One region of the Alishewanella sp. WH16-1 genome, then DNA from elsewhere that is predicted to be linked to it. Evidence: riboswitches for the same ligand, from Rfam matches in the RefSeq annotation. Region 1 holds a riboswitch; the other holds the start of a gene.

Region 1 (15,828 bases):
GATGCGATTATCATCGGTGAAAGTGCCTACAGCGAAATTGAAAAGCGCGGTAAATCTACCGATGCGGTCATTGCCGGCGCGAAAAAAGTTGCGATGCCGGCCACCTTCGGTGTGTTAACCACTATTGCCGCCTTTGTACCGATGCTGATGGTCGGCGGCGCGCAATCGGCGATCTGGGGTTCGATTGCCTGGGTAGTGGTGTTGTGTCTGACGTTCTCCATTATCGAATCCAAATTTATCCTACCAGCGCACATTGCCAATATGGATACCAAACCCTGGGATCCGGATAAGGGCGGGATCTACGCGCTCGGTCGTTTTGGTAGTAACACCCTGAAAAAAATTCGTGGCGCAGTATCGCGCGGTCTGAACAACTTTATTGAACAGCGCTATCGGCCACTGATTGAAAAATGTATTGAGTTCCGTTATGTCACCATGGCTGCGTTCTTTGCCATGTTGATCCTGATGTTTGGCGTGATGTCGGCTGGCTTTGTGCGCTGGGTGTTCTTCCCGGATGTGCCGAACGACTTTATGCAGGCGACGGTGCAGATGGAAGAGGGCGCCTCGAACGAAGCAACGGTGCTGGCAATTAAGGAAATTGAGGCGGCACTGATGCGGGTCGACCAGCAGTTGTTGAGCGAGGGCGAGGATATGGTGGTAAAACACCGCCTGGTGTTCCTGAACAGCGATACCGCCGGTCAAATCGTGGTGGAACTGGATAAGAGCGAAGGCCGCGAGGTGGATAGTTTTGAGATCGGCCGGCGCTGGCGTGAACAGATCCCGGAAATTCCCGGTCTGAAAGCCTTTAAACTCAGTAACTCTGGTTTTGGCGGTGGGGCAGATATTGCGCTGCAACTCAGAGGCACCAACCTGGATAATCTGCAAAAAGCCACGGCAGAGCTAAAGCTGGCATTAGCCGCCTATGAAGGTGTATTTGATATCGAAGATAACCTGCTCGGTGGTAATGACGAGATTGTGTTGGCGTTAAAACCCGAGGCCGATCTGATGGGCATTACGCTGGCTGATTTGGCACGGCAGGTTCGCTACGGTTTTTATGGCGCTGAAGCGCAGCGTATTCAGCGTAACGGCGAAGAAATCAAAGTGATGGTGCGTTATCCGCGGGAAGAACGCCGCTCTATTGGTGATTTGGAGAATATGCGGATCCGCACGGCTAATGGTAGCGAAGTGCCATTCTCACAAATTGCTACCTACACCTTGCAACCGAGCTTTAGTGCCATTAACAGGGTTAACGGCGAGCGCGCGGTCACTATAACTGCCGCGGCAGACAAAGCCCGGATTGAACCAGGCAAAGTCGTAGCAGAAGTGCGCCGCACCGTGATAAAAGAGCTGGAGCAGAAATATCCTGGTGTCACCGGTGAGCTGGATGGTGCCAGTCAGGATGAAATGGACGCCCAGCGTGACTTAATGAAAGCCGCTGTGTTTGCGCTATTTTGTATCTATGCGTTAATGGCGGTGCCATTAAAATCCTATGCTCAGCCGCTGATTATAATGAGCGTGATTCCTTTTGGCCTGATTGGTGCGGTGATTGGCCATATGGTGCTGGGCTTGTCAATGAGCATTATGTCGGTGTTTGGCTTAGTGGCTCTGGCCGGGGTGGTGGTAAACGACAGTCTGATTATGGTGGACTTTGTTAACCGGGCCCGAGCCGAAGGCGTGGCGATCAAGCAAGCTGTGGTTCAGGCCGGTACCCAGCGGTTTCGGGCAATTTTACTGACGTCATTAACGACCTTCGTCGGTTTGGCACCTATTGTGCTGGAGCGTAGTTTGCAGGCAAAAATCGTGATCCCGATGGCGGTATCGCTGGCATTCGGTATCTTGTTTGCAACCGTGATTACCCTGGTGCTGATCCCGGCGCTGTATGTGATGTTGGAAGACGTGAAGAAGTTTATGCCCCGCGCCATCCAGAGTTTTAGCTTTGTGCTGAAAAATTATTTACAGTACAAAGGCCGTGATAATCAGGCACGGTTTTGGACCTTTTGGACCCTGAAAGTGCTGGTATTGTTTGGTCTGGTAATGGTGTTTACTGCTTTACCCTGGGCAAGCTGGTTGGGTTACTCCTGGTTGAGCGTATTAAAGTTTGTGCCGCTGGCTTATGCGATTGCTATCAGTATTCCGACGATCGCTGCCATGAGTCGTCGTTTACATGATGCGAACTTATCTGGCTGGTGGTTGCTGCTGTTAGCGATCCCGCTGCTGGGTTATCTGATAGTGTTATGCCTGGCGATGTTGCCGACGAGTAGTAAAGCAGAGCGTTTTGGCGTAGCCGATGAGTTTGCGCTGAAACCAACGCTGCCAACAAGCGATAGCCCCGGAGCGGAGATGGCGGAACTAAATCCGATCAACGTAAAATAATGACCTTGTTACAACTGCTGACAGCGGCAATGCCGCTGTTCAGCGTTTTTATCCTACTGGTATTATTGCGCCTGCCGGCCCGGCAGGCGATGCCATTGAGTTTACTGTTATCTGCGCTATTAGCTCTGCTGGTATGGCAGGTACCGCTATTACACTTAACGGCCGCCACCCTGGAAGGCCTGGTGATCGCTGCCACTATTCTGTGGATTATCTTCGGCGCTTTGGTGCTGTTAAAGGTCTTGCTGTTATCCGGCGCCATGGAGGTAATTAAACAAGGCTTTGCCCGGCTTTCTGCCGACAAAAGAGTCCAGCTGTTGATTATCGGTTGGCTCTTTGTTGGCTTTCTGGAGGGGGCGGCCGGTTTTGGTACCCCGGCGGCGATCGTGGCGCCCTTATTAGTGGCGCTGGGCTTTACTCCGCTCTCGGCTGTAGTGCTGGCACTGGTCGCGGATTCGGCGGCAGTGTCCTTTGGTGCCGTTGGAACGCCGGTGCTGGTCGGGTTGGCACAGGGTGTACCTGGGATCAGCGCGGCAGAGCTGCAACAAACGGCACTGCTGGCAATCAGTATTGATCTCTTTGTCGCCAGTTTTTTACCTCTGCTGATGGTACTGCTGTACAGCCGTTATTTCAGCGCTCAAGCCAACTGGCGTTATGGCTTGGCTGCGACGCCCTTTGCCTTACTCGCCGGCTTTGCCTTTACCCTACCGGCCTGGCTGGTCACCTGGTTGCTTGGTCCGGAGTTTCCCTCTGTACTGGGTGCCTTATTGGGGCTGGCGCTAACGGCAACGGCTGCAAGGCGGGGCTGGTTAGTGCCAAAGCCTGTGGCAGCTGAAAACACTCTGCCAGCTACAGAACACAAGCCTGAGATTACCGCGCAAAGCGCCCAGATCCCGCTTTGGCAAGCCTGGTTGCCCTATGCGTTGGTTGCTGCATTACTGGTGTTAACCCGGATACCGGAGCTACCTTTCAAAGCTGCGTTACGGGGACTAAATTGGCAATGGCAGCAGATTTTAGGCTCTGAGCTTAGTGTTAGCGTGGCGCCGCTATATTTACCTGGTAGCGTCTTTCTGCTGACGGCCTTGCTGGCACTTTGGCTATTTCGCTGCAAGTTTAAGGTGCTGCGTCAGGCGCTGAGCCAAAGCAGCCAGATGTTATTACCGTCCTGTATTGCGCTCGGTGCGGCGGTGCCGATGGTACGGATTTTTCTGCATTCTGAGGTTAACAGCGCCGGTTTACCGGCAATGCCGCTGGCGCTGGCTGAATTGGCGGCGGCACACCTGGCAGACTATTGGCTGGGTTTTGCCGCCATTGTTGGCGCCTTGGGGTCCTTTATTGCCGGCTCCGCCACCTTCTCTAATCTGATGTTTGGCAGTTTTCAGCAGCAGATGGCACTGCAGGCGGAACTGCCGCAGTCTCTGGTGCTGGCACTGCAAATGCTCGGTGCCAATGCCGGTAATATGATTTGTGTGGTCAATGTGGTAGCGGCGGCCAGCGTAGTGAATTTACATGGCCGCGAGGGCGAGATTATCCGCTACACCCTGTGGCCGATGCTGTTTTACTGCAGTGCGGCGGCACTGGTGGCTTACTGGTTTTTCAGCTAAGCTGAAAGAAAAAAGAGTTCCTTATGAAAATTATCTTTCGTGCCAACGATATATTGGAAGCTCATATTATTGCCGGTATGTTAAACAGCCAGGGCGTTGAGACCTATGTCGGCGGTCACTATCTGCAAGGTGCGGTAGGGGATTTGGCAGCACTGGGTTTTGCCAATGTGTTTGTCGCCGATGAGCAGGCAGAGCAAGCGGAGCAACTACTGCAGGATTATCAGCAAGCGGAACTGGTTGATTTTCCGCTTACTGATGAAGATGGTCTGGCACCGGCCGGCTAGCCGGTACCCATAATGCTGCAGCACATTAACACTCGATAATATTTACCGCCAGACCACCGCGTGAGGTTTCTTTGTACTTGGTCTGCATATCCTTACCGGTATCCCACATGGTTTTAATCACCTTATCCAGCGATACTTTGTGATCGCCACTGCCACGCAGCGCCAGTCGTGAGGCGTTAATGGCTTTAATTGAACCCATGGCATTGCGTTCAATACAAGGCACCTGCACTAAACCGCCAACCGGATCACAGGTTAGCCCCAGGTTATGCTCCATGCCAATCTCGGCCGCGTTCTCAACATGCTGCGGGCTACCACCAAGAATTTCGGTAAGTGCCGCTGCGGCCATTGAGCAGGCTACGCCAACCTCGCCCTGACAACCGACTTCGGCGCCGGAGATAGAGGCATTTTTCTTATACAAAATACCAATGGCGGCCGCGGTTAACAGATAGCGGCTGGCGATTTCCGGACTGACCGGCTGAATAAATTTGTCGTAGTACATTAATACCGCCGGAATAATACCGGCAGCACCGTTAGTCGGCGCAGTAACGACCCGGCCGCCAGCGGCGTTTTCTTCGTTTACGGCCAGCGCAAACAGATTGACCCAGTCCATTACCTGCAGTGGATCGGCACTTTTCTCCGCCATCAGCTTTTTATGTAAGGCCGGGGCGCGGCGTTTTACTTTTAAGCCGCCGGGTAAAATGCCCTCGGTGCGAATACCGCGCTCAATACAGGCGCGCATGGTCAGCCAGATATTATTCAGCTCACTTTCAATTTGCGCACTGCTGCGCAGCACTCTTTCGTTTTCATGCATCAAACCCGAAATCGACAGGCCATGCTCTTTACAGAGCGCCAATAACTCTGCGCCGGATTCAAATGGGTAGGGTGGTGGGTTAGCGGCGGCAAACTGACTGGCCGCTTCTTTTTCTTTGGCAAAATCTTCGGCTTTCACGATAAAACCGCCACCAATGGAGAAGTAGACTTCGCTTAGCAGTACGTTTTTCTCGCTGTCATAAGCAATCAGCTCCATGCCATTGGAATGCTCTTTCAGCGTTTTCCGGCGGTGGAACACAATGGCGCCATCACGCGGGAAATTCACCGCGTGTTGCTGCGCCAATTGTAACTTTTGGCTGTCATGCACCTGGCGTAGAATGCCTTCTACCGCATCCGGGTCGACACTTTCCGGCAAGTAGCCGGACAAGCCCAGAATCACCGCCTTGCCAGTGCCGTGACCAATACCGGTTTGGCCCAGCGAGCCGAATAATTCCACTTTTACGCTATCACAACGGCTTAACAGTTGCTGTTGTTGCAACTGCTCCGTAAATTTCTTTGCCGCACGCATCGGGCCCACCGTGTGGGAACTGGAGGGGCCAATACCAATACTAAACATATCAAATGCACTGATTATCATAATTATTATACTTTTCTATTGTTCGCTGCTCTGCCAAGCGCTGAAAGCTTTGCTTGGCAAAGACAGTGTAGGGTTAACACCATTCTTAATGGCGCCATTGTAGCGGATAGCCAGCATAACTGTAAGCGCTGCACAGGTCTGTTCAGTACCAGTGGTAGCGGGCTTAACGGCCAGAAATGGCGGTGCAGGCGTAACGTTTTGTATACAGTTCGCGTTACGAGACGTGCGTGACTAGCTGTTGAATAATGGCCGCCGTGGCACCCCAAATCAGTTTATCCTGATAGGGCATAAAATGGATCTGTCGTGACTTACCGTGCAGTGGCACCGTCAGTTGTAAACGGTGTTGTGGCGGTAGAAAAAAACTTAAGGGTACTTCAAATACTTCACTGACCTCCTCGCTGGACAGCTGGTAATTCTGACCGGCGTGCATTAAGCCCAGGTAGGGCTGAATTTGAAAACCGGTCAGCGTATTGTGCGCGCGTAAAGCACCGAGCAAGCGGATATGCACCGCGCTAATGCCAATTTCTTCTGCGGTTTCGCGCAGCGCTGCATCAGCAGCGCTCTCGCCGGGTTCCAGCATGCCGCCTGGAAAGCTGATTTGCCCGGGATGATGCGCCAAGGTGAGGGCACGGCGGGTAAACAAGATGTTCAACTTATCAGCAGAATAGACCAGTGGCACCAGTACCGCGCTTTGCCTGAGGCCTGCCACAGGCAGCGGGCTCTGCTGTGGTAGTGGTCTGAGGATAAAGTGGCTGACAAGTTGCTGTAGCTGCATCGGCGCTCCGCTGTCTAATCTGGCTGCATGGCGCTTAACACCGGCAGGATTTTCGCCACCTTATCCAGCGTTTCCTGATACTCGCTGTCCACCTTTGAATCCGCCACCAGACCACCGCCGGCCCAGCAATGAATTTGTCCCTGTTCACATACCAGAGTACGGATCGCGATATTGGTATCCATCTGACCGGTGCTACTGATATAGCCAATAGCGCCGCAGTAGACACTGCGCCGGTGCGGCTCTAATTGTTCAATTAACTGCATGGCACTGATTTTCGGGGCGCCGGTAATCGAGCCACCGGGAAAGGCTGCCCGCAGCAAATCACAGGCGCTATTCGGAGGCGCCAGAGTGCCGGTAACAGTACTAACCAGATGATGCACGGCCGGAAAGCTTTCAATGGCAAATAATTCCGGCACCTCAACCGAGCCCGGCTGACACACTTTACCCAGATCGTTACGTAGCAGGTCGACAATCATCACATTTTCAGCGCGATCTTTAGTGGAACTGCGCAGGGTATCGGCTTCAATCTGGTCAGTTTCGGCACAAAAACCGCGAGGCCGGGTGCCTTTAATCGGTTTGGTCTCAATCTGGCCGTCTTTTAGCAGTAAAAATCGCTCCGGCGAGATACTGAGCACTGCCGCTGCCGGAAGCCGGATAAAGGCCGAAAACGGCGCGGTATTTTTCTGGCGCAGCTGCAGGTAGGCCAGCCATTCGTCGCCCTGATAAGCTGCGCTAAAACGTTGCGCCAGATTAATCTGGTAACAGTTACCGCTTTTTAGCTCTTCCTGCACCCGGGCAAATTTCTGCTGATATTCTTGCGGTGTCATATTGGCTTGCCAGTCGCTTTGCAGGCTAAAGCACTGTTGCTGGGGGGGCTCCGGGTGTAATTTTTGCTGCAGCTGATGCCAGTGGCGCTCGGCATCTTGCCGGTAATCGGTGTACCAAAGCTGCTTCTGCTGCTGATCATAAATCAGCGCCCAGTGATATAAACCCAGCGCCATATCGGGTAGTGCTAAATCGGCGCTGGCCTCTGACGGTAAGCGCTCCAGATAACGGCCCAAATCATAGCTAAAATAACCCAGGGCTCCGCCAACGAAAGGTAAATCACTGTGGCGCTGCTCGGGGAAGTAACGCTTTAGCGCACAGTCTAATACCTTAAAGGGATCAGCTGTGTAATGATGGCTGCCGTGCTCATCGGTCAGAATAGTGACACCGGCCTGACAGTGCAGGGTCGCTACCGGTTCAGCTACCATAATTTGATAGCGGCTGTTCGGGTGACTGGCGTCTGCCGAGTCAAGCAACATTGACCAGGGCTGGCTGGCAAAATGAGCAAACAACTCCAGCAGAGAAAATTCAGGTTCAGATTTGGCGTCGTATATCAGATACTGCTGCATGATTTGGACTAGCCGCTGTTGGGGATGCGCGTTATCATACCAGCACCTACACTAATAGTTAAATGTCTCGCCGCTTGGGCGACAGAGGAAGGGCAAGCATGACGGTTATTCGCCAACAAGATTTTATTGACAGCATCGAAGATGCGCTGCAGTACATTTCCTATTATCACCCGCTGGATTTTATTCAGGCACTGGAAGTGGCTTATCACAAAGAGCAAAACCAGGCCGCAAAAGATGCCATTGCCCAAATTCTGATTAACTCGCGGATGTCAGCAGAGGGCCATCGTCCAATCTGTCAGGATACCGGTATTGTTACCTGCTTCGTTAAGATTGGCATGGATGTGAAATGGGATAAAACGGATCTGACGGTGCAGCAAATGGTGGATGAAGGCACCCGCCGTGCTTATATGAACCCGGATAACCCGCTGCGGGCCTCTATTGTTGCCGATCCGGCTGGCTTACGCAAAAACACCAAGGATAATACGCCAGCGGTAGTGCATATTGATCTGGTGCCTGGCCATCATGTTGAGGTGATGATTGCCGCCAAAGGCGGTGGCTCAGAAAATAAAACCAAGATGGCAATGTTGAATCCGTCCGATTCGATTGTCGATTGGGTGCTGGAAACCTTGCCAAAAATGGGTGCGGGCTGGTGTCCGCCGGGCATGCTCGGCATCGGTATTGGCGGTACAGCGGAAAAAGCCGCGGTGCTGGCGAAAGAATCGCTGATGGAGCCGGTGGATATTCAGGAGCTGCTGGCCAGAGGGCCGCAAAACGCGGAAGAAAAACTGCGGTTAGAGTTATATGAGAAAGTCAATAAACTGGGTATTGGCGCCCAGGGCTTGGGTGGCTTAACCACGGTGGTCGATGTCAAAATCAAATCGGTACCGACTCATGCCGCCTCGTTGCCGGTGGTGATGATCCCGAACTGTGCCGCCACCCGCCATGTGCATTTCCATTTAGATGGTTCTGGCCCGGCCGATATTACGCCACCAAAACTGGAAGACTGGCCGCAGGTGACCTGGGAGCTAGGTAGCAATGTGCGCCGGGTCAATCTGGATACCGTAACGCCAGAGGATGTACAAAGCTGGCAAGCCGGTGAAACTGTGCTGTTAAGCGGTAAGATGTTAACCGGCCGTGATGCGGCGCACAAACGCATTGCTGATATGCTGAATAAAGGCGAAGGTTTACCGCAGGGCGTGGATCTGAAAAATAAATTTATCTATTACGTTGGCCCGGTTGATGCCGTTCGTGATGAAGTAGTAGGCCCGGCCGGCCCGACAACCGCGACCCGGATGGATAAGTTTACCGATATGATGTTGTCGCAAACTGGTCTGCTGGGCATGATTGGTAAATCCGAGCGCGGTGATCAAACGGTTGAGAGTATCAAACAGCATAAAGCTGTTTATCTGATGGCCGTGGGCGGCGCCGCTTATCTGGTGTCGAAAGCCATTAAGAAAGCCCGGGTTGTGGCCTTTGCCGATCTGGGGATGGAAGCGATCTATGAGTTTGAAGTCGAAGATATGCCGGTAACCGTAGCGGTGGACAGCAACGGTAATAACGTGCATAAGCAGGGCCCGGCGATCTGGAAAGCCAATATTGCTGAGCTGGATGCCAAACTGAAAGCCTGATTCTAACAAGGCCGCAGCGATGACTGCGGCTTTTTACTAACTGGGGGAACCATGAAACATTTGAGTTTAGTGGCGTTAGCACTTTTCAGTGCTGGTGCGCTGGCCAAGGGACCACTGACGGTCGAACATCTGAATCAACATAATAAAGTTGGTAATCTGGCCTTGTCGCCGGATGGCCGCGCGCTGGTTTACAGTCAGACAAACGGCGGCTTTGCGCCGGCTGATACCAGCCATGATTTATATTTAATGACCTTGGGTGATGAGCGTCAGGTGCGGCGGTTAACCGAGAACAGTAGCCGCGAAAGCGCGGTGCAGTGGCATCCGGATGGCAAGAGTATTTTCTTTTTAGCCAACCGCACTGGCAGCCCCCAGCTGTGGCAACTGGCACTGGACGGGGGCGAAGCCCGGCAGGTGACCCGGCTACCTTTACCAATTAACGGCTTTAAACTGGCTAGCGATGGCAAAACCCTGGCGCTGAGTTTAACGGTGAAACCCGGTTGTCAGACGCTGCAATGTACGCTGGATGCTAAAGCCAAAGAAGCTGAGCGCAAAGATACGGCGCTGGCCTATGACCAGTTGATGGTACGGCACTGGGATCACTGGCTGGATCAGTATCGTGAACATCTGCACGTAGCGGTGCTGGGTGATGCCCCTGTTACCGATGCGAAAAACCTGATGGCTGATTGGAATACCAATATCGCTGGTATCAGTGAAGTGGCCTTTACGCCGGATAATCAACAGCTGGTATTCAGTGCCAAGATCCCGGCGAACGATCAAGCCTGGCACACTAACTTCGATTTGTTTCAGGTATCGATTAATGGTGGTGAGAAGGTCAATCTGACGGCCGATAATCCGGCCTGGGATGCCAAGCCGAAGTTCTCGAATGATGGCCGTTTTCTGGCCTATCTGGCGATGAAAAAGCCGGGTGCTGAGGCCGATCGCTTTGGCCTGATGTTGCTGGATCTGATTACCGGCGAGAAAAAAGAAGTGGCGCCAAACTGGGACCGTTCGATTTCTGATTTCTACTTTGGGCTGGATAACCGCACTATCTACGCCACCACCCAGGATCTTGGTCAGTACAGTATCTATGCCATTAACACCAGCTTTGGCGATCAGATTAAGTTATACGGCGATGGCTATGCCGGAAACCTGCAGGTTGGCGCCGATAAACTGGTGTTTACCAATCACCGGCTGAATATGCCGGCCGAGATTTTCCAGACTAATGCGGATGGCTCGCAGCCGCAGCAATTAACTCAGGTAAATGCCAAATGGGCCGAAGGCATTCAGTTTGGTGACTTTGAGCAATTCAGCTTTAAAGGCGCTGAAGATGCCACCGTCTATGGTTATCTGGTAAAACCCTGGAACTTTGAGCCAAACAAAAAATACCCGATGGCGTTTTTAGTGCATGGCGGCCCGCAGGGTAGCTTTGGCAATATGTTTAACGAGCGTTGGAATGCCCAGCTGTATGCTGCCAAAGGCTATGCCGTGGTGATGGTCGATTTCCATGGCTCTACCGGCTATGGTCAGGCCTTTACCGACTCGATTAGCCGTGACTGGGGTGGCAAGCCGCTGGTTGATTTACAAAAAGGCTTTGCGCATGTGGTGCAAGCTTATCCGTGGATTGACGGCAACCGTGCCTGTGCGCTCGGCGCCTCTTATGGCGGCTTTATGATGAACTGGATTGCTGGTAACTGGCCGGATGGCTTTAAGTGTCTGGTCAATCATGCCGGTTTATATGATATGCCAAGCTTCTACGGCAGCACCGAAGAGCTTTGGTTCCCGGAGTTTGACTTAGGTGGCCCGGCCTGGAATCCGGAGTCGGATTATCAGAAGTTTAATCCGGCGGCGCATGCCGATAAATGGCAAACGCCGATGCTGGTGATCCATGGGCTGAAAGACTATCGGGTACCTTATGTGCAAGGCTTAGGCGCCTTTACCAACTTGCAGCGCAAGGGTATTGACTCGCGCCTGGTCATTTTCCCGGATGAGAATCACTGGATCCTGAAGCCGGATAACCGGGTGCGCTGGTATAACGAAGTGTTCCAGTGGCTGGACAAATATACCCGTTAAGCCACTATTAAAAGTAGCAAACCCCGCTCTGCGTTAGCGGGGTTTTTAATACTCCGCAAAGGGCTTTTCATTGCGTGACAACTGACGTTTCGGCGTCGCAACGCCGAAGCGTAACCTGAGTCGCTCGGCAAAGCCCTCGCGCTCCAGCTGATATAACATCGCGGTTAATTCCGGGATTAACGCCTGGTGGCTTTGATGTAACAGATGATAATCCGGCAGGCTTTGTAAGCGTTGTTCAGCAATCGGAAAACCGGTGCTGGCGTCTAACTGATAGGCTGCGAAGACCACGCCATCAACCTTACCGGTTAAAAACAAATTCTTCGTGGCCTCCAAACTGCCGGTGCTGATCACCTGACGCGACGCCGGTAAGGTCCGCAAAATCTCTTCCACCACCATGGCACCGCGGACATAGGCCAGACTTTGCACTTGCTGTAACTGACAGCCGGCGCAGCGCTGCTGATTGACATATAAAAAGACATCGGTATCAAACAGCACATAGGGCACCGGCAGCAGCGCCGGATAGCGTTCCGTTACTCGGAGAACCCGCGCCAGCTCGCCAGCCAGCTCACCTTTATTTGATTCAAGCAGGCTACGACCAAAAGGAACCTCGATAAACTCTACCCTGATACCTAAGCGATGATACGCTTCACTCAGCAGCGCCTGACTATACAACGAGGCTGGGGACCCCAGCGCTTGTCTGAATTGCAAAGGGGATTCCTGCCAGCGTTGGGGTTGCGGGTAAGTGGTGACACTGAGTAAGGAGAGTAATACCAACAGCCATTTCATCCTGAATTCTAGTATCCTTATTGGGGCGCAACCAGGTGCGCCGTTAACTGAATAAGTCTGTCGTCGGCAGGCCGGTTCCGGGTTGATTATCCGCGGCCACCACGCAGCAGGCGATGCCAGTCTGCCAACGCCAGCAATAACAGCCGCACATTTTCCTGGATTTTGTCATCAATCAGATCACCGTCATGATCAAAGGCACCACTAAAAGCGTTAGCGAATACCTCAGGCTTATTTAACGGGTGTAAGTCCAGATACACGCAGACTTGCCGCAGGTGATATTGGGCGCGCGAACTACCCATACCGCCGGCGGACCCCATGATGGCAACGGCTTTACCGCGTAGCAAATAATTATCCGGCTCTCTGGATGCCCAATCCAAGGCATTTTTTAAGGCGGGTGCTAAGGAGTAATTATACTCAGGACAGGCCAGCAGTAGCGCATCAGCCGCGGCAAATTCCTGTAGCAAGGTGTCGACGGCAGCGGGTTTAGCCGCTAAGTCGGCATTATAAAACGGTACATCCAATAAATCTGCAACATGAATTTTCATACCTGCTGGTGCATGTGCCTGCGCATAGCGCACTAAACCACGGTTAGTTGATTTGGCGCGCAAGCTACCGCATAGCGCTAACACTCTGATTGTCATAAGCGGCTCCTCGATAACGGACAATTTTAGCTTAGCCGAAGCTGAACTTTTTGCCGCATTTTATTAACAGCCTAAACTGGTTGTTATCGCCCCGAGCTGTTAGAATGCGACCTGCTCTGGTGAGCAAGATGCTTGAAAAGGGAATCAGGTGTAAAACCTGAACTGTACCCGCAACTGTGAAACGCGCTGCAGCTAATACCACTGTATCAGTCTTGATTACGGGAAGGTGGTTGTGGGTTATCGCGTTAAGTCAGGAGACCTGCCAGACACTGAACGCTCTTTTGCGAAAGAGTGAAAACGCCCGTGCGGGAAGACACGGTAGCGCCTGTTACTCTGCCAGTCGGTGGAGGCTTGGCTGCTGCCATTAATATTGCATCTGGACAGCAGCGTGAGCGCAATTTTTACCCTTGATCAGGTTAGTCTCAGTTACCCGTCGTCCAGCCATGGTGCGGCGAGCCTGGTGCTGCAGGGTATCAGCTGTAGTCTGCCTGCCGGGGAATTAATTGGCATTATCGGTCCTAACGGCGCGGGTAAAAGCTCCTTGTTGTCGCTGTTAAGTGGTTGTCCGGCGCCCAGTCACGGCAAAGTGCAGTTCGCGGGTAAGCCACTGCACAGCTATCCACCGCGGCAACTCGCACAGCAATTAGCCTTCTTACCGCAACATAATCCGCCCTTACCCGGACTCAGCTGCTATCAGGTGGCGGCCATGGGGCTGCTGCCGCACAAGCACTGGTTTGAAGCAGATAATGATCATGACAAACAGCAAGTAGAACTGGCGCTGCAACACACCGGTTTGTTGGCTAAACAACAACAACGCTCGGATACGCTGTCGGGTGGCGAGTGGCAGCGGTTGACACTGGCGCGGGCTTTGGTGCAGCAAGCCAGAGTGTTACTGCTGGACGAGCCGACCAACCATCTGGATGTCAAATACCAACATCAGTTATTACAGTTGTTGTTGAGCCTCAACAAAACCGTGATCTGTGCGCTGCATGATCTCAACCTAGCTGCCCGTTACTGCCATAAACTGCTGCTGTTGCAGCAAGGGCAACTGAAAGCCTTCGGCAGTGTGGAGCAGGTGTTGCAACCGGTGCTGCTAAGTGAAGTGTTTGAATTGCCAGTCGAGGTCAGTCGCCATCCACAGTATGGCTGGTGGCAGGTCAACTTTATCAGTCCACAGGTGGCAAAGTGAGTCGCTGGGCGGGCCAATATCCATTGGCACTGGCTGTGCTGGCAAGCTTGCTGCTGGGTAGTGTGCTCGTCAGCTTGTTACTGGGTAGTGCTGACTTAAGCTGGCCTGTACTCTTTGCTGCATTGCAGCTTAATGGTGAACAGCCGCTGGCTGAAACCATTATCTGGCAATTACGTTTGCCGCGGATTTTGACTGCCTTGTTGGTCGGGGCCGGGTTGGCAGTGAGCGGTGCCGTGTTACAAAATGCCAGCCGTAATCCCTTGGCGGATCCCTACTTATTTGGTTTGATGGCCGGTGCCGCGCTCGGTGCAACTATTGTCAGTATTGTGCTGCCTGAGCAGCAACTGAGTATGGCGCTGGGGGCTTTTGCCGGTGCCATCTTGGCCATTGCTTTAGTTTTAGCCGTCGCGTTTGGGCAGGGCCGGCAACGGATTGAAGTCACGTTGCTGGCCGGTGTTGCCGTGTCCTTTATGCTCAGTGCCATTAGCAGTTTTATTTTGTATTTTGCCGAGCCCTTTGCTGCCAATAAGGTGATTTTTTGGCTAATGGGCAGTTTAAGCCGCAGTAGCTGGCAAAGCCTGACGTTGATTGCCCCGCCGGTGATGGCGCTCTTGCTGCTGGCCGTGGCATTACGCCGGCAGCTGGATGCCTTGTTACTGTCGGATACCAGCGCCCGCAGTTTGGGGATCCGGCCGCAGCGTCTGCGTCTGCTATTGCTGATTAGCACCGCTCTGGTTAGCGCCGTGATCGTGTCACAGTGCGGTGGTATTGCCTTTGTAGGCTTATTGGTACCCCATATGGTGCGGGCGTTATTTGGGGTGACCGCGTTGCCGCTGCTGCTCGGTTCAGCGTTACTCGGTGCCTGTTTTATGCTGTGGGTGGATAATCTGGCGCGAAGTGTGCTGGCGCAACAGGAAATTCCGCTGGGGGTTATCACCTCTGTCATTGGCAGTATCTTTTTCTTAATGTTGCTGCGGCGACGGCTTTAAGTGCTACGGCAATGGGTTTAACAGAGGATGGAGTCATGTCCGAACAATTAAAACAACAGCAACATCAGGCCAGACAACAACGCTTAAAAGCGCAGGTTGATGCGGCTGTCGCGAGAGCCACCATTGAAAAAGGCCTGATTCTGGTGTTAACCGGGAATGGCAAAGGCAAGTCGACCGCAGGTTTTGGTACCGTCGCCCGGGCCGTCGGTCATGGTTTAACCGCGGCGGTGGTGCAATTTATTAAAGGGAGCTGGGATTGCGGTGAGCGTAATTTGCTGCAGCAACATGGGGTTGAATTTGCGGTGATGGCCACCGGCTTTACCTGGGATACCCAGGACCGGGCCGCAGATATGGCTGCTGCCGAGCGCGCCTGGCTGGAGGCAGAACGTTTTTTGGCCGATGACAGTATCGATTTGGTGTTGTTAGACGAACTCACCTATATGCTGACCTTCCATTATTTGCCATTAGAGCGCATTGAGCAGGCGCTATTACAGCGGCCCGCGAAACAGCACGTTGTGATCACCGGGCGGGCTTGTCACCGACGGTTAATTGAACTGGCCGACACGGTAAGCGAAGTGCAGGTGGTTAAGCATGCGTTTGACAATGGCGTCAAAGCGCAGCGCGGCCTGGATTGGTAAGATGCGAAAGCTGATTATTGTCGCCCTGGTATTGCTGAGTGCTTGCGCCGCCGCA
Region 2 (15,828 bases), on a different contig from region 1:
CGCCAGTAAATAGCCGGCTGTATCGGCGGGCGTTTTTAGTTGCCCTGCCGGCAAATTTTGCTGAAAAGGTGCCGACAGCGGGCTATCCGTCGTACCGGGGTGCAAACTAAATAACACCGCGCTTTTGTTAAAGCGGCCTAATTCAATACTGCTGCATTTTACCAGCATATTCAGTGCCGCTTTTGCCATCCGGTAACTGTACCAGCCACCGAGGCGGTTATCACTGATACTGCCCACTTTAGCACTCAGCACCGCCACTTTAATACCAGGCTGTTTCTGCAGCCAAGGCAGTAGCGCTTGCAGATAAAATGCCACGCTAAATAAGTTCACTTCCAGGCTTTGCTGCAAGCTTTGCCGGGTTAGCTGCTTCAGGCTTTTTTCCGGCAGCATACCGGCACCATGCAACCAGCCCTGACAGAGCACTACGGCCGTCACGCCCTGACTAAACACCTGCTGCAACACCGCGGTTAGTTCCGGTGACACCTCAGCGCCATTATCGGCAGGTGTGGCTGACTGATACCAGCTAAGTTGCGGCTGTGGCGCAGGCGCGGCCTGCCGACTGATTGCTGAGACCCGGTGTCCCTCAGCCAGTAATTGTTGAATTAAGCCCTGCGCGATGCCGCCGGCGGCACCAATGATTAACCAATGTTCAGCCATAGGTAAGTTGCTCCGCAATGTCGATACCACTTAACCAGGCATTCTCTACCCGGCCACCTTTAGTCCAGTCACCAGCCAGCCATAAGCCCTGGCTTAATGCCTGTGTTGCTGTGGCCTGACTGGCGGGATTAATTTGTGCGTAGCGCCAGCGATGGCAAAGTATCGATTTGCTGCTGATATCAGCTGATAAAATCTGGGCTAGACAGGTCACAGCGCTTTGCTGCCAGAAGCTATCGTCTTGCTCCAGATGCTGCTGACTAAATGCCGGCGTAAAATGCACTAACCAGCTTTCACTGTGCATGCGCCCTGGCTTGCTGTTTTGCCGGCTCAGCCAACTCACCGGCAAGGCTGGATCTTTAACAAAGATGCCGCCGGCCGGCACGCCACTTGGTGCCACCAGTTCAATATTCACCGCCCAGCAGGGGATCAGGCTGGCAGTCGGCAAGGATGCCGCCAGCTCTGCTGGCAGCATAGCCGCCGCCTGGGCCGGAGGAATACTTAACACCACCGCTGAAAACGGGCCAAGTTGCCGCGCCTGGCTATCAGTAAGCCACCAGCCCGCTGCGTCGTATTGTAGCTTGGTCAATTGCCACTGGTACTGTACGTTAAGCCCCATTGCCAGCTGTTTTACTGGGCTGTGCATCGCCGGCACGCCAATAAACCGGTATTGCGAGTCTGGAGATGGCTGTAACTTACCCTGCTGATATTGCCAGACGGGTGCTAACCAGGGGGCAACCACGCCTTGCTGCTGCCAGTGTTGCACCTGTTTGATAAAACGTGGCTCCCGGGCAGTAAAATATTGCGCGCCCAAATCCAGATACCCATGCGTCGTGCGCTTACTGGTCATGCGCCCTCCCGGGCCGCGCGCCTTATCAAACACCTCCACCACCATGCCAAGCTCTGTCAGCCGCTTGGCACAGGCCAAGCCCGCTATCCCTGCCCCTACTACTGCAACCTTCATTCTTTACTCACTTATGTTAATCTGGCTTGCTGCAGCTTACGTTTAACCTGCAACAGACGATCAGGAGAACATCATGACCGAACAACTTGCCACCTTCGGCGCCGGCTGCTTTTGGTGCCTGGAAGCCGCGTTAAATGAAACGGCTGGCGTAACCGAAGCATTAAGCGGCTATATGGGCGGTCATACCGCTAACCCCGATTATCAGAGTGTCTGTAGCGGCCAAACGGGGCATGCTGAAGTGGTGCAGGTTCGGTTTGATCCCGCTCTGATTAGTTTTGCAGAGCTTTGTCAGATCTTCTTTGCCTTACATGATCCGACGCAACTTAACCGTCAGGGTAATGATATTGGCAGCCAGTACCGCTCGGTTATTTTTTATCATGATCAGCAACAGCGGCAGCAAGCGCAAAGCTTTATCGCGGAATTAAGCCGGGCACAGGTTTTTAGTGATAGCATCGTCACTGAATTAAGCCCTGCCAGTCAGTTTTATCCGGCCGAAGCCTATCATCAGGGCTATTACCGGCAGCACCCGACTCAGGGCTATTGCCATTGGATCATTACGCCTAAGATGCAGCAATTCCGGCAGCAATTTAAAGCGCGGTTAAAATAAACGGCGAGCCGCCTGCGCCGCCCGCCGTTTATCAAATTAGCCAACATCCTGCCTTGCCGCTTTAAAAAGCGCGGTAATTCAGGTTTAAACCAAAGGTCAGGCCGGCGGTGTTGTAACCATCGCTGCTTTGATAATTTTTATCCAGCAGGTTATCGATATTCGCCCGCACCGTGAGTTTTGAACTCAGCGGATAAGCTGCGCCCAGCCCCCACAGCGTATAACCACCAAGATAACTACGACTGGCGTAGGGCCCCTGAAAACTCTCACTCTGGTAACTGGCACTTAGGTAAGTGCTAAGCTGCCGCCATTGGTATTCCAAACGCCAATTGAGGTTATGCTTTGGCCGTCTCGGTAGTGGCTCGCTGGTGAGCTGATTCTCCGTGTCCAAAAAGGTATAGGCAAACTGTTGCCGTAACTGGGCTAAGGTCACATCCACCTGCAGCTCGGCACCGGTGATCCGCGCCTGACTAATATTCTCCGGCAAATAGGTCGCCAGGTTAAACTGGATCAGATCGCTGACATCGCGGGCAAACCAGGCCAGTTGCACACTGCCATTATCAGTGTAGTAACTTAACGCCAGCTCATCGGCGATGGCCCGTTCCGGTGCCAACTCCGGGTTGGCACTACCCGGATAATACAGATCATTAAAGGTTGGCGCTTTAAAAGCTGCCCCGCGGCTGGCGCGAACTAGCCAGCCATCAGCAAACTGATAGCCTGCCGCCACTTGCCAGGTATTATTACCGCCATAACGCTGGTTTAGATCGCGTCTGGCCGAGCCTTCCAGCAGCCAGCCAGCCTGTTGCCAGTTCAAACCGCTAAATAATGCCCGGTTGATGCGGCTCTGCTCCAGATACGGCACAGCAGAACGGTCGACCTGTTCAGCATACCAATTGACGCCGCCGTGCCACTGTAGCTGCTCAGTCAGACTCAGCGAGCTCTGATAACTAAACTCATCCCGTTCAGTAATAAAAGGGCTGCGCGAAGCCGGGCCATAGCTGGTATCCTGATCGTAAATACGGCTCAGCTGCGCCTGCTGTTGCCAGCGCGCGCCATCATGCTGCCACCCCAGACGGTAACTGCGCTGCAGTACGGCACTCTGATCTTCAGTGCCCCAACCGGTATCAAATTCGGTGTTACCACTATTGATATCGGCTTGCGCCTGTAGGGTGCCAAAGGATGTTTGATAAGTGGCCGCAAACTTAGCAAAACGCTGCTGATAGCCATCGCGATCCGGATCTAAATCTTCTCGTACGTTAAAACCATCAGCGCGGCTATAGCCCAGAGATGCATTAAGTTGCAGCCGGTCTTGCTGCCAACCGGTACTCAAATCAGCCCCCGCCTGGCCATAACTACCAAGATTAGCATTAAGCTCAGCACCGGCACTTTGCCGGGTAGTAATAGCGATAACGCCGGCTAACGCATCCGCACCATACCAGGCGGCGCGTGGTCCGCGGATTACCTCAATCCGCTCGACCAGTTCAAGCGGCACCAGTGCCAGCGCTTTATAGCCATTGGTAGCCGCCCCGGCGCGAATACCATCGATCAACACCAGCGTATGACCGGTGTTACCGCCACGTAAATAAAGGCCACTATTCTGGCCACGACCACCGTCCCGGGAAAGTTGAACGCCCGGTAGTTGCGCTAACAAAGCGGGGAGATCGCGGGCCTGCCGTGCTTGAATATCTGCTAGCTCCAGCACCGTAACACTGGCTAGGACTTCACTTTCCGACATAGGCGTATGGCTGGCATAGACACTGATCCGTTCTACCGGCTCTGTCGCTACCGCCATAGCAGACGATGCAAGCATTAAGCTTGCCCAACTGAATTTAAACATAGTCACTCCACACAGTGCCCACCGCACTGTGAATCAGGTTAGGGGAATTTTCAGGCCGGTCTCCGGGCTTGTTACCTGGTAGCACAGGGCTACCGTCTATTTCGCCTTCCCATCTGAGCGCCTGTAGTAAGCGACTTATGACAGTGGCATCTGAAATAAACACAGTAAGTTACCGTTGCGGGGGCAGCTCTGGTGTTACACCAGATTCCCGTTTAACCTTGCCTGGCTGGCAAAGCACCTGAAAACAAAACGGCTTTTACCCTAAGATAAAAGCCGTGGCAGTTTACGCTTCTGCGCCAGATTGTCAACAGACATCTGGAAGTCTAGTTAATCGCGAAAATTAGTAAATTGAAACGCCTGTTCCAGCTCGGCGCCGCGTACCAGCGCAATCACTTCTTGCAAATCATCGCGTTTTTTACCGGTCACCCGGACTTGCTCGCCCTGAATAGACGCCTGCACCTTGGCTTTGCTGTCTTTAATCAGCTTTACCAACTTTTTCGCCATTTCAGTTTCAATACCTTGCAGCAGATTTAACGCCTTACTACAGGTCTTGCCGGAGAAACTGACACTGCCCTCTTTAAAGGAGCGGATATCAATGCCGCGCTTTACCGCCTTGGTCAGGAAAATCTCGACCATTTGTTGTAACTGGAATTCTGCTTCAGCCGTTAGCGTGACGATTTTATCCTTCAACGCAAACTCGGCGGTAATACCACGAAAATCAAAGCGGGTTTGCAGTTCCCGGTTGGCGTTATCAACGGCATTCAGCACTTCTTGCTGATCCACTTCTGAGACAATATCAAAGGACGGCATCTTGTTCTCCTATAAGCTGTTTGCTGGTGATTATACCCAGAAAACTGCTACAATCCGAGCGACTTTCGCGGAGGTTGTATCGTGCCCCAAGCTTTTTATCGTGTACTGTGCTGGTTTGTCTTACTGTTATCGACCTTCGGTTTTCTGGCAGAACTTAGTGGTCATCGCATTGGCGTCGGTGTTGCTAACCTCGACAAGCTGGCGCATTTTCTGATCTTCCTTGTACTCAGCTGGTTGTTTTTTAAAGGTTTCCGGCCGGTTTTCTGGAAGTTACTGCTGTTTTTAGGCATTTATGGCGCCCTGATTGAGGTGGTGCAGGAATACTTTACCCGCCGCCACGGTGACGTCTGGGACTGGGTAGCCGATATGGCCGGCGTCCTGACCTTCTATCTTGGCCGTAAACTCTGGCATTTATGGCGTCCGCGCAACCGCAGTGCAGCATAGTTGGCCAGGGCGCCATCGGCTTACTGGCAGCTAGCCGACTCCAACTGGCTGGTTGGGCGGTTGATCTGTGGTTGCGTCAGCCAAACCCGCTTCGGATCGATTTTCAGCCATTACAAGGTCCTGGCCAAAGCTTAAACTTTGCTGCCTGCCAGCGACCGGCAGAGCTGTTGTTTATTCCGGTTAAAGCCTATGCCGCTTTACCGTGTTTACAACAGCTGCAGCCACTTCTGCAGCCCGGCACTCAAATCGTGATTAGCCATAATGGCATGCCGGATCTGGCAACTTTACAACGTCATGTTACTGTCAATCAGGGTTTATGGTTTCTCAGCACCAGTCAGGCAGCAATGCGCACCGCCACAGGTGTCAGGCATACCGGTGCCGGTAGCAGTGTGCTGGCAGCGCTAAATGACACTGCCCTGAGCAGCCAGCCCAAGGTCGAACCCTGGCTGAATACGGCGCTTGGGCCACTGACCATCACCGCAGATATTCAACCGGCACTCTGGCGCAAACTGGCTATCAATGCCGCTATTAATCCCCTTACCGCTATTCATGGCATTAACAATGGCGCTTTGGCGGCGGCGGAATTCCAGGCTCAGCTCGAAGCGATAGTCAGCGAAGTCTGTTTGGTGGCCGCAGCCGAGGGCATGCACCTGCCACTTGCAGAGACGCTGCAGCAGGTGCAGCAAGTGATAGCAGCCACCGCCGCGAATTACTCATCCATGTTACAGGACGTCAGAGTAGGCCGGCGCACTGAGCTGGCAGCGATCACTGGCTACATAGTCAACACGGCAGCACGGCATGGTTTAGCCGTGCCGGCAAATCAGGCGTTGTGGCAAGCGCTGGCAAGCACCGCTTAGGGGCGATAAACTGCCACATTCTGATAGCCCTGCTCCTGGAGCAGTAGCGCTTGCAAACGGCTCATCACGCCGCGATCGCAATAGCAGTAATACTGCTTGCTCTGATCCAATTGTGGGAACTGCGTTGCCAGTCGGAAGAACGGGATTTCCAAAACCTGATGACTGTGCAGCTGTAAAGGTCGGCTCTCGGTTTCATCCGGGGCGCGAATATCCAGCACGACCGCATCCACCGGCAGCACCTCTTCAACCGCTACCGTACGGGCCTGTTGCTCGGCCTGATATTCTACGGTGCGGATATCCAGCACCTTAGCCTCCTGAACGACACGCTGCAGAATAGTACTGTCAAAGGCGGCTTCGGTGGCTTCAACTTCTGCCAGTACCGCATTCACCGTCGGGCTTTTGGAAATCACGCCACAGTATTCCGGCATAGTGCGGGCCAGCTCTTCCACGCCAATGTGCTTCGCCAGGTCGATAATCTCCTGCTTATCCTGATAAATCAGTGGCCGCAGGATCAAGGTATCGGTTACCCGATCAATTACCGCCAGATTAGCAATGGTCTGACTGGCAACCTGGCCAATACTCTCACCCGTCACCAGTGCTTTGATACCTAAATCTGCTGCTACCTGACTGGCCGCCCGCATCATCATCCGTTTTAACACTACGCCCATCAGACCAGATTCGACTTTCTCCAGAATCTCCGTCACCACAGGCGCGAAATCAACACTGACAAATTTTACCCGGTGCGACAGGCTGTATTTTTGCCACAGATAGAAGGCCATTTCCCGCACCCCGGCTTCATGCGCCGCACCACCCAGGTTAAAAAACAGGTAGTGGGTACGTAACCCCTTGCGGATCATCAGATAGCTGGCAACCGCCGAATCATAACCACCGGAGATCAGTGATAGCACGTCAGACTGTGATGGCAGCGGAAAGCCGCCCATACCAGCAAAGCTCTCGGTGACCAGCAGAAATTTATCCTGCTTAATTTCGAGCTTGATGGTCAGATCCGGCTTTTTTAACTGCACGCGGGCACTGGCCACGCGCTGATTCAGCCCGCCACCAATATAACGCTCCGCCTCCAGCGAGCTAAAACTGTGACTGCCCTGCCGCCGCACCCGGATACAAAAACTTTTGCCGGCCAGTTGCGGCTCATAGACAGCGGTAACCTGCTCAAACATGTCATGCAGATCGGAAAAACTGCGGGTTTGCATTTGTGAGAAACTGACAATGCCGGGAATACAGCTTAAACGCTCTATCATTTGGCTGCGCAGTTCAGGTTCAACCCTGCTGCTACGCACTGTCAGGTGATCAAAGTTATTTAATACCTCAACCTGCTCATCCAACTGTTTGAGGATCGTTTTCAGATTCCGTTCCAGCAGTAAGGTTTGGCGTTTGCGGACAGACTTACTTTTGATCGAGATTTCCGGATGCAGTTTGATGATAAATTCAAGCATGATTGACAGTCAGTAGCAAAAAAGGCGCGCATTATAGCGGAAAAGCCGGCAAACCGCTAACTCGCGGTCTGCCGTAACAGAACATGTTTAGCCGGGATTACTGATTGGCTCCAAACTGACGGGTTCCGACTCTTTGGGTTTGCCTTGCATAATCGCAATTTCTACACGGCGATTACGCCGCCGGTTCAATTCGCTGTCATTGGGGACCAGTGGCCGGGTATCAGCATGCCCCACTACCATCAAACGATTACGATCAAAACCAGGTGCCCTAACCAGTTCAGATGCAACCGATACTGCCCGCTTCGCCGACAGATCCCAGTTATTTAAATGCAGCTCATCAGCCACCTGAAAATCATCGGTATGACCGCTGACAGTAATCTCCCCCGGAATATCGACCAACATCCGGCCAATCTGTTGCACAATCGGCCGAAACCGCGGCTGTAAGAACGACGAGCCTGACGGGAAAGCGCCGTTCTCGCGAATACGGATAATAATCTGTTGTCCCAGCGATTCTAACTCGATAGCACCATCAACAATTTGTTGCTCTAACTCTTCCGCCAGCTTTTTAACCGTCTCATTGACTCTTTCCTGCGCCGCCTCTGCCAGCGCTTCGGCGACTTCCTGCTCCTCGGCATTTAACGCTGACTGACCACCGGTTTGATCTTCGCGTTGTTCTTGCCGACCACCGGCGGAGTCTTCCTCACCGGCCTGAAACTCGATCACCTGTTGTGTCATTTCCATGGTTTGTTGCTGGATGGTTTCAATTGGCGTCGGATCGGGTCGCCCCGGCCGGAATTCCATGGCAATCACACTGGTGCCTTTTGGAATATCGTCCACTTCAATTTTATTCTGTACGCCAAAGGCAAACTTCATCGAGCCGGCAATCTGCTTAAATTTCAGTACGTCCATCTCAGAAAACGCCAGCAACAACACAAAAAAGCACATCAACAGCGACATCAGATCGGCAAAAGTTGCCAGATAGGCAGGTGCCCCCGGTGGTGGACATTTGCATTCTTCTGGCATGTCACTCATGCGGCTTCTCCGGCAACTTCGCGTTTACCCTGCGCCAGATAATTACGCAAAATACCCTCGATCACTTTCGGGTTCTGGCCATCCTGAATGCCTAATACTGCATCCAGAATCAACATATTATTCAGTTTTTCCTGCTGGTTACGGATGGCTAATTTGTCCGCAATCGGAATCGCAATGACGTTAGCAATAAAGGCACCATACAGGGTGGTTAACAGGGCTACCGCCATCGCCGGGCCTATTGCTTTGGGGTCGTCCATATTGGATAACATCGCAACCAGACCGATCAGGGTGCCGATCATCCCCATTGCCGGCGCCACATCACCTAAACTTTTAAATATCGCGATAGCACTTTCGTGACGTTTTTCGGTTAAGGATATATCTTTTTGCAAAGTGGCGCGTACCACATCGGCATCATGGCCATCGACCAGCATATTGATGCCTTTTTGCATAAAGGCATTAGGAATATCCGCCTCTTCCAAAGCCAAAAAACCGCCTTTGCGGGCCGAGTCGCCCAGCTGCACCGCTTTTTCAATCAGTTCTTCCGGCGCCTCAATTTTAAACATAAAGGCTTTAGCTGCCGCCTTACCTGCACCCAGGAATCCAGCTAATGTAAACTTCGACAGCACCACAAAAACCGAACCACCAAGCACAATCAGTACTGAAACCAGGTCGCCAAACATTCCGGGATCGCCGGCACTGCCGATAATCATCGCCATCACGATAAAACCGATGGCTCCTACCATTCCGATTAGCGTCGCTAAATCCACTTCTCACTCCTTAATCGTCAGACACCTTGTGGGCTGCAACAGGTTGCTATTTGCTTATATTATCTTAGGCAACGTACAGTTATCGACCTATGTTAACGAACATTAAGCAATAAATCGTCAGAAAATACCAATTTAGTCGTTTCCAAGTATCGCAGCATTGACCATAATAGCCTGCTACGATAAGGTTGCGCACAGTTTTTGGGGAGTGGCATGAGTAAAAAAAACGCAGATTCGTTACAGTTCGAGCAGTCCATGCAGGAGCTGGAGCAAATTGTGCAACAGCTGGAGCAAGGTGAGCTGACACTGGAGCAAGCGCTGAGCCAATTCGAGCGTGGTATTGCGCTGGTTAAACACAGCCAACTGCAATTACAAAGTGCCGAACAAAAAGTGCAAATCCTGTTGCAACAACAGCAACAAGAACAACTGACTGCATTTACCCCGCAGGCGGGAGACTAACTTGATCCCTGCCAGTTTACCAAGGTTTCAGCAACGTCTGGAACAGCAACTTCAGCAATTAATGCAACAGGGCCTGCCGGACACTGCGGTGTTGGAACCAGCGATGTCGTACAGTTTATTACTGGGTGGCAAACGCATTCGCCCTTATCTGGTCTATGTTACCGGGCAACTGTTGGGTGCCCGCCTGGAAGATTTAGATGCCCCGGCGATGGCCATTGAAGCCTTGCATACCTATTCGTTGATTCATGATGATTTACCGGCGATGGATGATGACGATTTACGCCGCGGTAAAGCGACCTGCCACAAAGCCTTTAACGAAGCCACAGCCATTCTGGCCGGTGATGCTTTACAGGCTCTGGCATTCGAGATACTGAGCCAGCATCCCTATCAGCAGGTCAGCAGTGCATGCCAGATCAAAATGGTGCACGCCTTAGCCCGAGCAGCCGGTGCTGCCGGCATGTGTGCCGGCCAGGCGATTGATCTGGCTCAGACCAATCAGCAAATCGATTTACACCGGTTAGAGCAGATGCATCGCCTGAAAACCGGTGCCCTGATTGAATGTAGCGTTAAAATGGCCTATTACTGCAGTCCGTGTCAGGATCCGCAGGTGTTAGCAGCATTATTAACCTATGCCAGTGCGCTGGGTCTGGCCTTTCAGGTGCAGGATGATATTCTGGATATTGAGAGCGATACCGCAACCCTGGGTAAGCCGCAGGGCTCAGATTTAAAAGCGAATAAATCAACCTATCCGGCCTTGTTAGGTCTGGAAGGTGCCAGGCAAAAAGCCGGGCAACTGTACCAGGACGCCCTGGCAGCACTGGATACCGTGCCGGGTGACACCAGTGAATTACGGGCCTTTGCCCACTATATAATCGCCAGAACGTTTTAACCAAGGCATGTGGTAGACAAGCTATGCATATTGATATGACGGATTATCCGCTGTTGGACAAAGCAAACCTGCCGGAGCAACTCAGACAGTTGCCGCAGGAGCAATTACCACAGCTAAGTCAGGAACTGCGGCAGTTTTTATTAAAAACGGTCAGTCAGAGCAGTGGCCATTTTGCCTCCGGCCTGGGTACAGTCGAACTCACCGTGGCTTTACATTATGTCTATAATACGCCCTTCGACCGGCTGATTTGGGATGTAGGCCATCAGGCCTACCCACACAAAATATTGACTGGCCGCCGCGATCGCATGCATACCATCCGCCAGAAAGATGGCTTGCATCCGTTTCCGTACCGCGAAGAAAGTGAGTACGATGTGCTGTCAGTCGGCCACTCCAGTACTTCCATTAGCGCTGCCCTCGGCATGGCAATTGCTGCCCGGCAAGCGAAAAGTCAGCGTAAAGTAGTCGCAGTCATTGGTGATGGTGCCATCACTGCCGGCATGGCATTTGAAGCGCTGAATCATGCCGGTGAAGTTAAACCGGACATGCTGGTAATTCTCAACGACAACGAGATGTCTATTTCTGAGAATGTTGGCGCCCTGAATCAGTATTTCGCCCGGATTTTATCCGGCAGTTTTTACACCAGCCTGCGCGAAGGCGGTAAGAAAATCCTGCGTGGTGTGCCGCCATTACACGAGCTGGCTAGTCGCGCCGAAGAGCACTTTAAGGGCATGGTCACGCCAGGCACCTTCTTTGAAGAGCTGGGATTTAACTATATCGGCCCTATTGATGGCCATGATGTGCTGGGGCTGGTGGATACTATCCGTAATATGCGGTCATTAAAAGGGCCGCAACTGCTGCATATCGTTACCAAAAAAGGTAAAGGTTATGCCCCGGCTGAAGCCGATCCCATTGGTTATCATGCGGTCTCGAAATTTGACCCGGCGCAACACAAGCAGCCGGAGAAAAAAGCCGGCAAACCCAGCTTTTCGAATATATTCGGGCAATGGATTTGCGATATGGCAGAGCAGGATGAGCGGCTGCAAGGTATTACGCCGGCGATGCGCGAAGGCTCGGATCTGGTGGCCTTCTCCAAACGTTTTCCAAAGCGCTACTTTGATGTCGCGATAGCCGAACAACATGCCGTCACTCTGGCTGCTGGTCTGGCGATTGAAGGCTTAAAGCCGGTGGTGGCGATTTACTCCAGTTTTTTACAACGCGGCTATGACCAACTCATCCATGATGTGGCCCTGCAAAACTTAGATGTGCTGTTTGCGATTGACCGTGCCGGTATCGTGGGTGCCGACGGTCCAACCCACCAGGGTGCCTTTGATATCAGTTTTATGCGCTGTATTCCGAATCTGGTGGTGATGGTGCCATCCGACGAAAACGAATGCCGCCAGATGCTATATACCGGCTATCAGTATCCGGGGCCTGCTGCTGTGCGCTACCCGCGCGGCAGTGGTACTGGCGTCACAGCTAGCGAGCAAATGGAGCTATTAGCTATCGGCAAAGCCCGGTTAGTGCGTCAGGGTAAGCAACTGGCAATCCTGGCTTTTGGCCCGCTGCTGGCGGCCTGTCAGAGTGTAGCGGAAGCGCTGGATGCTACCCTGGTGGATATGCGTTTTGTCAAACCTCTGGATGCTGCGCTGTTACACCAGCTGATGGCTGAGCATCAGGCCATCCTGACGGTGGAAGACAATGCCATTATGGGCGGTGCCGGCTCTGCGGTTAATGAATTTCTGCTGGCACAGCAGTATGCTGGCAAGGTGGTTAACCTTGGCTTACCGGATGAATTTATAAAACAGGGCACCCAACAGGAAATCTATAGTGAACTGGGGCTCGATAGCGCTGGTATTTTGCAACAGGCCTCGGCTTTACTGAGCAAAATCTAACCAGTACACATCAATAAGCTCTTACTCTCAGGCTCCACCCGGGGCCTGCTATTCCTGTTGTAACCAGATTAAGCCTTCAGCCTGCAGCCTTAACACCTGCCGCTCTAGATCAGTGCTCTCTTCAAACTCAAAGGCATCAACCTGCCCGGCAAATTGCAGACTGGCGACCCCTGGTGTGGCATTTTGCAGTAGCTGACTGGCGGACAGACTGGCCAGTTGCAACGACACTTCCCACCCCAATAGCTGCCCGCCCAATAGCGGCAAAGGATAAAGCGCATAACCGCCATAGACTTTTAGGCGCTGCTGACTGTTGCCTTCACTTAATGTTAAAGCCGACAGCTGCTCAGCCAGTTTTTTACCGTAGGCGCCCACCTGAGACAGCGGAATATCCCGGAACACCACGACAAATTGCCAGTTATCCAGTCGTACAACATAATCCGAGCCGCGGGTCTCACGACTCAGTACTGCGCTAAAATGCTGCAACAGGCTATCGGTAATCCCCTTGCCGTGCTGTTGTACCAGCGGTGCCAAAGCTTCGGGTTGCAACACCAATAGCGCGATACTCTTACCCTGGGCTTGCAGTGAGGCCAGATTACGCTGGAAGTGCTCAATGTCTTTCGGCAATTGCTCGTGTAAGAACCGGCTATTGCGTAATCCGGTTTGACTATCGCGATGAGTCAGTTGCTGCAACTCTTCATTAAGCTCGTTTAAACGCTGATTGGAGTTTTCTAACTCCTGTGTCCGCTGTCGCACCAAACGCTCGAGCTGCTCCTGTTTTAACAGCGCATTCTGCCGGTACAGCCAAAACAAACCGTACAAGGAGCTGATAATCAATACCAGCCATAATAAGCGATATAGCAGCGTTTCATCAAAATGGCGCGGGATCACCAGTTGCAGTTGTGCTTGCACCGCTTCCTGCCAGCTCTGATGTCGGTATTTGGCCTGTACCACGAAGTCAAAGCTACCGGGTGGTAAATTGGTATAAACCGCTTCCCGCCGCTCGGCAGCGCTGTACCATTCTTCATCAAAGCCCTGCAGCTGATAGCGAAACTCCAGACTTTCCGGCCGGCTAAACTCCAAAGCCGTATAACTGATGGTCAGATTACGCTCATATTGCTCCAACACTAAGCGACGCTCAGTTGCTGTTAACGGATATAAACGCGGAGTTTGGACCTGTTTTACCCGTAACTGAATATCAGGCAAGGCCGTACCTTGTGGTTGTTCAGGTACTGCTACCACGCCTTTTAAAGTTGGATACCAGAGCTGTTGTTGCCAATAGGCCACTTTAGCCTGACCGGCACCATTACAGCATCGACTGGAGAGTGAGCCCATCTGACGATCAAAAGGCGATAGCACCTCTTCGATACGATACCCCTCTTGTGGCAACTGATTTAGGCTGGCACGTTCGAGGCGGAAGATGCCTTTGTGCGTACTGATCCAGATCCAACCGCTTTGTTGATGGAAGTAAAAACTGACCGCAGGTCCGTGTAACAAGCCATTACCGCTGTGTAGCTGCTGCCAGCTCTGCCCTGGCTGCAAAATAAAAATACCGTCATCCAGGGTACTGACCAGTATCGTTTGATCGGGGAGCAACAGTATCGCCATAATATAGGCATTATAGAGCGCAGTACCCGAGCCGAGCCGGGTTAAACGTTGTTGTTGCCAGCGATACAAACCGCGGCTGGTACCCACCAATAACTGCTGTTCACTCTCATCCAGCGCCGTAATTTGCCGCGATTCCAGCTCCGCGTTTTCACTCCAATACTCCAGCTTGGTTGCGGTTGCGAAATACAAGCCCTTTAAAGCCCCCAGCCAAACGCCACCGGCTCTGGCGCCCTGGATCACTCTGACGGCCTGCCCCTGCAGCTCCGGAAATAATGGTTGTAAACTACCCTTTTCGAGTGTTAGCTGAAATAAACCTCGCTCTAAGCCAAGCCACAACGTTGTAGGCTCAGGCCAATACATCGCGTGCACCGTTTGTCCTTGCAACTGTTCTGCCACCAGGATTTGCTGGTAATCACCGTCTTTACTCAGCACGCCTAACTCGGTCTGCGCTGCCAGTAGCAGTTGCCCCTGTGGTGTCAGCGCCAAGCTGCGGATCACCGGATCCGGAGCCGGTTGCAAGCGCCGGATTTGGGTCAGGCCGGCACGATAGATACCATCGCTAAAACTGGTTAACCAAAGTTGCTGATTCTGATCCTGATACAGCGCACTAAACCAGGGATAATTCCCTAACTCCTGCACGGTCACAGTTTGCCAGTCTTGTTGCTGAAACCGGTAAAATAATTTCCGATAGGCCGAAAGCCACATAGCGCCGTTGCTATCCTGTAACACCTGGTATACCGGAACCTTACTGTTATCCGGCAATGCCTCAGCCACTACGCCTGCAGCAGTGAGTCGGTAAAGACCAGGCTCCGCAGCTAACATCACGCCGCCACTAGTCCAACTGACGTCATACACCGGTGTCTGACGCAACTCCGGCGGCAATTCAAATTGCTGCCAGCTACCATCGGCATCACGTTGATAGAGGCTTTCTGCCGCCACCACCCACACCTGCTGCTGATGGCGGGTTAATTGACTGACAACGGTTTTAACCTGCTCAATCCTTTGTAATTGCCCCTGCTGCACCTGAAACAATTGGTCTGCAGCCACCCAGACTTCACCCGGAGCCATTTCGATCAAGGAGGTAACTTCATTAAATAACGGCAAGCGCTCAAAGCTCAGCTCTTGCGGTTGTAGCACCGATAAGCCGGCTTTGGTACCGATCCAAATCCGCCCGTCACTGTCGGTTAATAACTGTGTGATAGCATTGCTGGCAAGGTGGGGGTGAGTTTCAGTGGTAAAGACTTCAAATTGTTGGCCATCGAAACGATGCAAACCATAGAGGGTTCCGAACCACAGATAGCCTTGCTGATCCTGGGTCACTGCCCGCACCGAGTTACTGGCCAGACCATCAGCACTGGTCCAGTGTTTGATATCGTAGTCAAAGACTGAGGGAGTTGCAGCCTGTAGCGGCAGTAGCCACAACAGCATCAAAATACTGCAGAACAGTCGCATGACTCCCTCCCTAGAATAGATTTACCCTTACAACCAATTGAGCTGCACTAACAGCTGTAAAATCAGCAGCGCCGGCAATGCAGCGAGCAGATCGTCCAGCATAATGCCAAC

What was found. A riboswitch is a leader RNA that binds a small molecule or an ion and turns the genes downstream of it on or off. The one in region 1 is predicted to bind cobalamin.
Region 2: linked by a shared signal. The riboswitch ahead of AAY72_RS00450 (TonB-dependent receptor domain-containing protein) and the one ahead of AAY72_RS00760 (ABC transporter ATP-binding protein) in region 1 are both predicted to bind cobalamin.

The regions. Positions count from the first base shown of each region.
Region 1 covers NZ_LCWL01000003.1:19,351-35,178, forward strand. Annotated here, with positions in the region: gene AAY72_RS00710 (efflux RND transporter permease subunit) at 1-2,370, shown strand, start outside; gene AAY72_RS00715 (L-lactate permease) at 2,370-3,971, shown strand; gene AAY72_RS00720 (DUF2007 domain-containing protein) at 3,995-4,255, shown strand; gene AAY72_RS00725 (L-serine ammonia-lyase) at 4,281-5,660, opposite strand; gene AAY72_RS00730 (CoA pyrophosphatase) at 5,878-6,438, opposite strand; gene pabB (aminodeoxychorismate synthase component I) at 6,453-7,832, opposite strand; gene AAY72_RS00740 (fumarate hydratase) at 7,931-9,460, shown strand; gene AAY72_RS00745 (S9 family peptidase) at 9,512-11,530, shown strand; gene AAY72_RS00750 (hypothetical protein) at 11,576-12,316, opposite strand; gene AAY72_RS00755 (NADPH-dependent FMN reductase) at 12,403-12,957, opposite strand; cobalamin riboswitch at 13,058-13,239, shown strand; gene AAY72_RS00760 (ABC transporter ATP-binding protein) at 13,346-14,146, shown strand; gene AAY72_RS00765 (iron ABC transporter permease) at 14,143-15,135, shown strand; gene cobO (cob(I)yrinic acid a,c-diamide adenosyltransferase) at 15,171-15,773, shown strand; gene btuF (vitamin B12 ABC transporter substrate-binding protein BtuF) at 15,727-15,828, shown strand, end outside.
Region 2 covers NZ_LCWL01000001.1:88,835-104,662, forward strand. Annotated here, with positions in the region: gene AAY72_RS00435 (SDR family NAD(P)-dependent oxidoreductase) at 1-657, opposite strand, end outside; gene AAY72_RS00440 (NAD(P)/FAD-dependent oxidoreductase) at 650-1,618, opposite strand; gene msrA (peptide-methionine (S)-S-oxide reductase MsrA) at 1,692-2,225, shown strand; gene AAY72_RS00450 (TonB-dependent receptor domain-containing protein) at 2,287-4,059, opposite strand; cobalamin riboswitch at 4,095-4,316, opposite strand; gene AAY72_RS00455 (YajQ family cyclic di-GMP-binding protein) at 4,387-4,869, opposite strand; gene AAY72_RS00460 (VanZ family protein) at 4,951-5,313, shown strand; gene AAY72_RS00465 (ketopantoate reductase family protein) at 5,283-6,170, shown strand; gene thiI (tRNA uracil 4-sulfurtransferase ThiI) at 6,167-7,624, opposite strand; gene AAY72_RS00475 (flagellar motor protein MotB) at 7,712-8,656, opposite strand; gene pomA (flagellar motor protein PomA) at 8,653-9,423, opposite strand; gene xseB (exodeoxyribonuclease VII small subunit) at 9,634-9,879, shown strand; gene ispA ((2E,6E)-farnesyl diphosphate synthase) at 9,881-10,768, shown strand; gene dxs (1-deoxy-D-xylulose-5-phosphate synthase) at 10,792-12,660, shown strand; gene AAY72_RS00500 (two-component regulator propeller domain-containing protein) at 12,709-15,717, opposite strand; gene AAY72_RS00505 (phosphatidylglycerophosphatase A) at 15,745-15,828, opposite strand, start outside.